Regions from separate parts of the Xanthomonas sp. 3058 genome, predicted to be linked through region 1. Evidence: predicted binding sites of a transcription regulator. Region 1 holds the regulator's gene; the other holds the start of a gene.
The links. Region 1 encodes HrcA, which represses chaperone genes, less so after heat shock. Its sites were predicted from a motif close to TTNGCACTCNNNNNNNNNGAGTGCNAA; they were not measured.
Positions count from the first base shown of each region.

Region 2: a site for HrcA is predicted at 1,597-1,623, ahead of GGR61_RS13580 (co-chaperone GroES). Genes of this name have one in related genera too.

Region 1 covers NZ_JACHOF010000001.1:158,767-162,976, reverse strand. The annotation lists gene recN (DNA repair protein RecN) at 1-1,412, opposite strand, end outside; gene hrcA (heat-inducible transcriptional repressor HrcA) at 1,529-2,581, shown strand; gene grpE (nucleotide exchange factor GrpE) at 2,681-3,199, shown strand; gene dnaK (molecular chaperone DnaK) at 3,342-4,210, shown strand, end outside.
Region 2 covers NZ_JACHOF010000010.1:49,041-53,250, reverse strand. The annotation lists gene GGR61_RS13585 (endonuclease) at 1-1,250, opposite strand, end outside; gene GGR61_RS13580 (co-chaperone GroES) at 1,674-1,961, shown strand; gene groL (chaperonin GroEL) at 2,098-3,741, shown strand; gene GGR61_RS13570 (TonB-dependent receptor) at 4,100-4,210, shown strand, end outside.

The sequences.
Region 1 (4,210 bases):
TCGGCCACCGCGCCGCCGATGCCCGAATCCACTTCGTCGAAGACCATGGTCGGCACGCTGTCCAGGCCGAGTGCGGCGACCTCGATCGCCAGCGAGATGCGCGAGAGTTCACCGCCAGAGGCGACCTTGCGCAACGCGCGCGGCGGCTGCCCGGCATTGGCGGCGACCAGGAATTCCACCCGTTCGGCGCCGTTGGGGTCCGGGCGCAGGGTCTCCTGCGGCTGCAGCTGGATCAGGAACTGCCCGCCGCCCATGCCCAGCTCGCCGATCAGCGTGGTGGTGGCAGCCGACAACGCCTCGGCAGCGGTCGTGCGGCTGGCGCTGAGGGCGTTGGCTGCAGTGCGCCAGACGTCGATTGCCGCCTCGATGTGCTTGTCCAGCTGCTGCAGGCGCGCGTCGGCGCCGCGCAGGCTTTCCACTTCCAGGCTCATGCGGTCGCGCTGGGCGGCCAGCTCGTCCGGGGCGACACGGTGCTTGCGGGCCAGGTCGTGCAGGCGGCCGAGCCGGCGCTCCATCGCCTCGAACTGGGCCGGGTCGGCCTCCAGGTCGTCGCGCACGCGGTCGAGCAGGGCCAGCGCCTCTTCGATCTGGATGACGGCGCTGTCCAGCAGCGCATCCACCTCGCCCAGGCGCGGCTCGTGCTCGGCCACGCGCGCCAGGTCGTGGCGGCTGTCCTGCAGCAGGCCCAGCGCCGAGGCACCCTCGTCGCCATTGAGCTGCAAGGCCACGCTGTCGCAGGCGCCGATCAACGCGGTGGCATGCGCCTGGCGGCGGTGATTGACGTCCAGCGCGGCGATCGCGGCCGGGTCCAGGTCTTCGCGTTCCAGTTCGCCGAGCTGGTGTTCCAGAAAGCCGATGCGATCGGAGACATCGCCCTGCGCGGACAGCGCATCGCGCTCGTCCAGCAAGGCCTGCCAACGCTGGCTGGCCTGGCGCACCTGTTCGCGCTGGGTGCCGTTGCGGGCGTAGGCGTCGAGCAGGGTGAGCTGGCTGTGGCGGGCCATCAAGGCCTGGTGTTCGTGCTGGCCGTGGATCTCCACCAGCTTTGATGCCAGTTCCGCCAGTTGCGAGGAGGTGACCGGGCGGCCGTTGATCCAGGCGCGCGAGCCGCCGTCGGCGCGGATGATCCGGCGCAGCTGGCATTGGGCCTCGTCGTCGAGTTCGTTGTCCGACAGCCAGGTCAGGCCCGGGTGCTGGGCCGGGAGCTGAAATTCGGCCGAGAGTTCGGCGCGGTCGGCACCGTGGCGAACCACGCCGCTGTCGGCGCGCAGCCCGGACAGAAAGCCCAGCGCGTCCACCATCAGCGACTTGCCGGCGCCGGTTTCGCCGGACACCACGGTCATGCCCGGGCCGAATTCCAGTTCGGTGGCGCGGACGACGGCGAAATCCTTGATGGAGAGGTGTCTGAGCATGGGATCGAGTGTGAACGCTTTGGGGAAGCTTAGGGTGAGAGGGGCCGGCAGGGAATAAGACGCTTGCCAACCGCAGGGCCAGACATTATCTATGCCCAGTCTCACCGGATGATCCCATGCGCGCGTCACAGTCCCCAACGCTCGACCCCCGCGCACGCCAATTGCTGCGGACGCTGATTGCCCGCTACATCCGCGATGGCGAGCCGGTGGGCTCCAAGACGCTGGCCCAGCATGCCGGGCTGGACGTCAGCCCGGCCACCATCCGCAATATCCTGGCCGACCTGGAGGACGTGGGGCTGCTCAGCTCTCCGCATACCTCGGCTGGGCGGGTGCCCACCGCGCATGGGTACCGGGTATTCGTCGACAGCCTGGTGCAGATGCAGCCCCCTGGCGAGGAAGAGGTGCGGCGCCTGCGCGCCGAGCTGGCCAGCGGCAACGGCACCCAGTCGTTGCTGGGCAGCGCCTCGCAGATGCTGTCGGCGATGAGCCATTTCGTCGGCGTGGTCAGCGCGCCGCGGCGCGAGCAGTTTGCGTTCCGGCATATCGATTTCGTATCGCTGGATGCGCGCCGGGTGCTGGCGATCCTGGTGTTTGCCGACAACGAGGTGCAGAACCGGGTGATCGAACCGCGCCGGGCCTATGAGCCGGCCGAGCTGGAGCGGGTGGCCAATTACCTCAATGCGCAGTTCGCCGGGCGCGCGCTGTCGGATATCCGCGCCAGTCTGCTGCGCGAACTGCGCATGGCCAAGAACGAGATGGAGCAGTTGCTGGCGCACAGCGTGGACCTGGCCAGCGAGGCGCTGGTGCCGGCCGATGCCGAGGACATGGTGATGGCCGGGCAGACCCGCCTGATGGGCGTACAGGACCTGTCGGACCTGGACCGGCTGCGCGAGCTGTTCGAGGCCTTCGCCAGCAAGCGCGAGATCCTGCAGCTGCTCGAGCGCACCATCCAGGCGCCGGGCGTGCGCATCTTTATCGGCGAAGAGACCGGCATGGTGTCGCTGGACGACGTCTCGCTGGTCACCGCGCCATACACCGCCAACGGCCAGGTGCTGGGCGTGCTGGGGGTGATCGGGCCCAAACGCATGGCCTACGACCGGGTGATTCCGCTGGTGCAGACCGCCGCCCAGGTGCTGGGGGCGGCCATGGAACCGCCCGGCACGCGATAAGCGGTAGCGATCGATACGATCGTTTTGCTTGAAACGCGCGCGCGCGCCCACATACGGGGTGACGTTGGGGCGGGCGTTCCGCTTGCCCGGGAACTGCATATGAACCAAGACCACCCCGAATTCGACTCCGAAGACCTGTCCCAGAACCCACCCGAGACCGATCCGCTCAAGGCCGAGATCGAGGCGCTGCGCAGCGAGATCGCGCTGGTCAAGGCCGATGCCCTGCGCGAGCGTGCCGATCTGGAAAACCAGCGCAAGCGCATCGCCCGCGACGTCGAGAACGCGCGCAAGTTCGCCAACGAGAAGCTGCTGGGCGAGCTGCTGCCGGTGTTCGACAGCCTGGACGCCGGCCTGACCGCGGCCGGCACCGAGCCCAGCCCGCTGCGCGATGGCCTGGACATGACCTACAAGCAACTGCTCAAGGTCGCGGCCGACAACGGCCTGACCCTGCTCGACCCGGTCGGCCAGCCGTTCAACCCGGACCAGCACCAGGCGATCAGCCAGGGCGAGGCCGAGGGCATCGCCCCGGGCCACGTGGTGCAGGTGTTCCAGAAAGGCTATCTGCTCAATGAGCGGCTGCTGCGCCCGGCCCTGGTGGTCGTGGCCAAGCACGACTGATTGCCAGCGCCCGGCTGAACTGCCGGGCGCGTCGTTAGAACACAGATGCGCACAGATGGCTTGAACAGCTGCGCGCCACCCCCACATCTCAGCCAGACCCGGCGTCGCCGGACACAGCTACAGAATCATCAGGAGCGTATCCATGGGCAAGATCATTGGTATTGACCTCGGCACCACGAACTCGTGCGTGTCGATCATGGACGGCGGCAAGGCCCGCGTCATCGAAAATTCCGAGGGCGATCGCACCACGCCGTCGATTGTCGCCTACACCAAGGACGGCGAAGTGCTGGTCGGCGCCTCGGCCAAGCGCCAGGCGGTGACCAACCCGAAGAACACCTTCTACGCGGTGAAGCGCCTGATCGGCCGCAAGTTCACCGACGCCGAAGTGCAGAAGGACATCTCGCACGTGCCGTACGGCATCCTCGCCCACGACAACGGCGATGCCTGGGTGCAGACCAGCGATGCCAAGCGCATGGCGCCGCAGGAAATCTCCGCGCGCGTGCTGGAAAAGATGAAGAAGACCGCCGAGGACTTCCTGGGCGAGAAGGTCACCGAGGCCGTGATTACGGTGCCGGCCTACTTCAACGACAGCCAGCGTCAGGCCACCAAGGATGCCGGCCGCATCGCCGGTCTGGACGTCAAGCGCATCATCAACGAGCCGACTGCCGCAGCCCTGGCCTATGGCCTGGACAAGAACGGCGGCGACCGCAAGATCGCCGTGTACGACCTGGGCGGCGGCACCTTCGACGTGTCGATCATCGAAATTGCCGAAGTCGACGGCGAGAAGCAGTTCGAAGTGCTGGCCACCAACGGCGACACCTTCCTGGGCGGCGAAGACTTCGATAACCGCGTCATCGAGTACCTGGTCGACGAGTTCAACAAGGATCAGGGCATCGATCTGCGCAAGGATCCGTTGGCGCTGCAGCGCCTCAAAGACGCCGCAGAGCGCGCCAAGATCGAGCTGTCGACCAGCCAGCAGACCGAAGTGAACCTGCCGTACGTCACCGCCGA
Region 2 (4,210 bases), on a different contig from region 1:
ATGTGGGTGTCGGTGTAAGGCGCGTAAGGCAGGCCCTTGTCGCCGCTGGCGCTGCCGAAGCCCAGCGAATTGGGCCAGGTGTGCTCGCGGTTGTAGGTGAGCCCGCTGCCGGTGCCGGCCCGGTCGCTGCCCTTGGCGTAGCTGCGGTTGCGGTAGGCGTCCAGGATCCGGCCGCTGTTGTTGGGATCCTCGTCGGCCATCTCCAGGATGGTCCAGGTGCTGGTGCCCGAGCCGCTGTACGGATACACGGTGTGGCCCTTGATGACCGTATGCAGCGAGCAGCGCAACTGGCCGGCATTGGCGGTATTGACCCGCGAGTAGTAGCCGGTGCCGCCGCCGCTGGCCGTGGCCACGGTGAAGGCGATGGCCTGGTTGGCGGCCGGGCTCAACCCGCTGGCATCGCGGATGGCGCTGGCAGTGATGGCCAGGCTGCAACGCTCGCCACCGACCAGGGCGGTGTTGGTGGACAGGCTGAAGCGGGTGCCGCTGGTGGGATAGCTCAGCGGCACGCTGCCGGAGCTGGCGCAACTCAGCGCGAAGGCGCCACTGCTCAGCGTCACCGCCTCGCTGAAGTCCACTGCCAGATCACCCGCAGCCGGGAAGCCGGTCGCGCCCTGGGTCGGGGTGGTGCTGGTGATCGACGGTGCCGCGCCGGTTTCGCCGCCACCGCCGCTGCCATTGAAGGTCTGGCCGCGATTGCAGGCGCCAAACGTCTGCGCCGACGAGCCGGCCCAGCTGAAGTTGGCCGCGCTGCTGCCGGTGCCGGTCAATTGCAGCGAACTGCCGACCGCGCTGTTGTTGCTCTCGCTGACCGGCAGGTTCTGGCTGGTGACGCCGGCGGCCGGGCCGCCGCTGCCGGTGATGCTGCCTTCGTAGCTGAGGAACTGCACCAGCTGCCCGCTCGGGTCCACCAGCGCCACACCGTCGTTGGGCCCGTTCTGCACGCCGTTGCTGGCGTAGCTGACCGTGGCCACGCGCGCCTGGCTGCCGCAGCTGACCAGGCTGCCGGCCGGCACTGCCGTGTTGGCATAGACCGTGGCCGCGCCCGGCGTGCTGCCGTTGTAGAGATAAATGCGGTAGCCGCTCAGCGATTCGCCGGCAGTGGCCACCACTTCCACCGCTTCGCCGCTGTCGCCGGAGGCGCCCGCGTCGTCGTAGTGCAGTTCGTTGATGAAGACCGCCGCGTGGGCGGTGGGGACGACCAGCGCGATGGCGCAGGTCAGCGGAAGAACGTGGGCCAGCAACCTCATCGACAGCTCCTTGTGATCGGGGTAGTGCGGTCCCGACTCTAGAGCCTGTGCATGACAATCGATGGAACCTGGTTCCACTTTTAGGTCAGCCGACACGCACGGCTGCGCGCACGGCCGGGCGCGTGCCGGCTGTTGGCCCGGTGCGCAATGCACCGCGCCGCCATGTCGGTTCGGAGCGCGCGATGCGCGCCTGTGCCGACGGGCGCTGCGCAGGATTGTGTCGCTGCCCGTCGCTGCCGGCTCGGGCTGACCGGCGAAAAAGTTTTATCGCCAGCCCTTGAAAGCGGCCCACGCAGCACAATCTCTGGCCCGCACCCGCTCTGTCGGGTTTTTTCCGCGCGCTGTGCTGGCAGTCGTCACATACGAGTGCTAACATCGCCGATAATTTCCAGACCAATCAAACACTTAAGAGGGTCTTTCTCTATGAGCATCAAGCCGCTTCACGACCGCGTTGTAGTCAAGCCGATCGAAGCCGACGAAGTTTCCGCCGGCGGCATCGTGATCCCGGACTCCGCCAAGGAAAAGTCCACCAAGGGTGAAGTCGTCGCCATCGGCGCCGGCAAGCCCCTGGACAACGGCAGCCTGCGCGCGCCGGTGGTCAAGGTTGGCGACAAGGTCATCTACGGCCAGTACGCCGGCAGCAGCTACAAGTCCGAAGGCGTCGAGTACAAGGTGCTGCGCGAAGACGACATCCTGGCGGTCATCGGCTGATAGCCGTTGCCCGCGGGAGTCGGGAGTGGGGATTCGGGATTGGTCACTGCGCTTGGCGCAGCTGATCCCGGATCTCCCCCGACCCCCGCTCTAGCCAATCCCTAATCCTCAATCCCAAATTCCGGAGTTACAACAAATGGCTGCTAAAGACATTCGTTTCGGTGAAGACGCACGTACCCGCATGGTTCGTGGCGTCAACGTTCTCGCCAATGCCGTCAAGGCAACCCTGGGCCCGAAGGGCCGCAACGTCGTGCTCGAGAAGAGCTTCGGCGCGCCGACCATCACCAAGGACGGCGTCTCCGTCGCCAAGGAAATCGAACTGGCTGACAAGTTCGAGAACATGGGCGCGCAGATGGTGAAGGAAGTCGCGTCGCGCACCAACGACAACGCCGGCGACGGCACCACCACCGCCACCGTGCTGGCCCAGGCCCTGATCCGCGAAGGCGCCAAGGCTGTGGCCGCCGGCATGAACCCGATGGACCTCAAGCGCGGTATCGACCAGGCCGTCAAGGCCGCCGTCATCGAGCTGAAGAACATCTCCAAGCCCACCACCGACGACAAGGCGATTGCCCAGGTCGGCACCATCTCGGCCAACTCGGACGAATCGATCGGCAACATCATTGCCGAAGCGATGCAGAAGGTCGGCAAGGAAGGCGTGATCACCGTCGAAGAAGGCTCGGGCCTGGAAAACGAGCTGGACGTGGTCGAGGGCATGCAGTTCGATCGCGGCTACCTCTCCCCGTACTTCATCAACAACCAGCAGAGCCAGTCGGCCGATCTGGACGACCCGTTCATCCTGCTGCACGACAAGAAGATCTCCAACGTGCGCGACCTGCTGCCCGTGCTGGAAGGCGTGGCCAAGGCCGGCAAGCCGCTGCTGATCGTCGCTGAAGAAGTCGAAGGCGAAGCGCTGGCGACGCTGGTGGTCAACACCATCCGCGGCATCGTCAAGGTCGTGGCCGTCAAGGCACCGGGCTTCGGCGACCGTCGCAAGGCGATGCTGGAAGACATGGCCGTGCTGACCGGCGGCACCGTGATCTCCGAGGAAGTGGGCCTGGCGCTGGAGAAGGCCACGATCAAGGACCTGGGCCGCGCGAAGAAGGTGCAGGTCTCCAAGGAGAACACCACCATCATCGACGGCGCCGGCGACTCGGCCGCGATCGAAGCCCGCGTTGGCCAGATCAAGACCCAGATCGAGGACACCTCGTCCGATTACGACCGCGAGAAGCTGCAGGAACGCGTGGCCAAGCTGGCCGGCGGCGTTGCCGTGATCAAGGTCGGCGCTTCGACCGAAATCGAAATGAAGGAAAAGAAGGCCCGCGTCGAAGACGCCCTGCACGCCACCCGTGCAGCCGTCGAAGAAGGCGTGGTCCCGGGCGGCGGTGTGGCCCTGGTGCGTGCGCTGGTGGCCGTCGGTAACCTGACCGGTGCCAACGAAGACCAGACCCACGGCATCCAGATCGCCTTGCGCGCCATGGAAGCCCCGCTGCGCGAGATCGTGGCCAACGCCGGCGAAGAGCCGTCCGTGATCCTGAACAAGGTCAAGGAAGGCACCGGCAACTACGGCTACAACGCCGCCAACGGCGAGTTCGGCGACATGGTCGAGTTCGGCATCCTGGACCCGACCAAGGTCACCCGTTCGGCGCTGCAGAACGCAGCCTCGATCGCCGGCCTGATGATCACCACCGAAGCCATGGTGGCCGATGCGCCGAAGAAGGACGAGCCGGCGATGCCCGGCGGCGGTGGCGGCATGGGCGGCATGGGCGGCATGGATTTCTGATCCAGCCCCATCGGTTGTTGCCTCAAAAAAGGACCCCGCCGAAAGGCGGGGTTTTTTTGTGCGCGGGGCGGCGGAACACGCCTGCGACGCGTGGCCTGCCGCAATGGCGCGCGGGCTTCGGGCACCTGACGGACCCAAGCGTGTCGGCACTGTCGCGCCTGCAAGGCCGTCATCCGGCGCACAGTTGCATGACAGCCCCTTGACACCGATGTCATGGCGGTCATAGCGTCGCAGGGCAGGCGCTTGCGCCGCGCGGTAGGGGGCCGCCGGACAAGGGGCAGCGATGCAGTGCATCGCTGGCGGGCGTCGTTGCAGCGCATTGCCACGCCGGCCATGGCCGGCTTCTCCCGGGGATCTTATGAACTGCCGCAGCCATCGCCTTGCCTTGTCGATTTCCTTGTCCCTTGTCCTGACCGCCGCCGCGGCGTCGTCGGCCGTTGCCCAGCAAACCGAGCCGGAGTCGCCACGC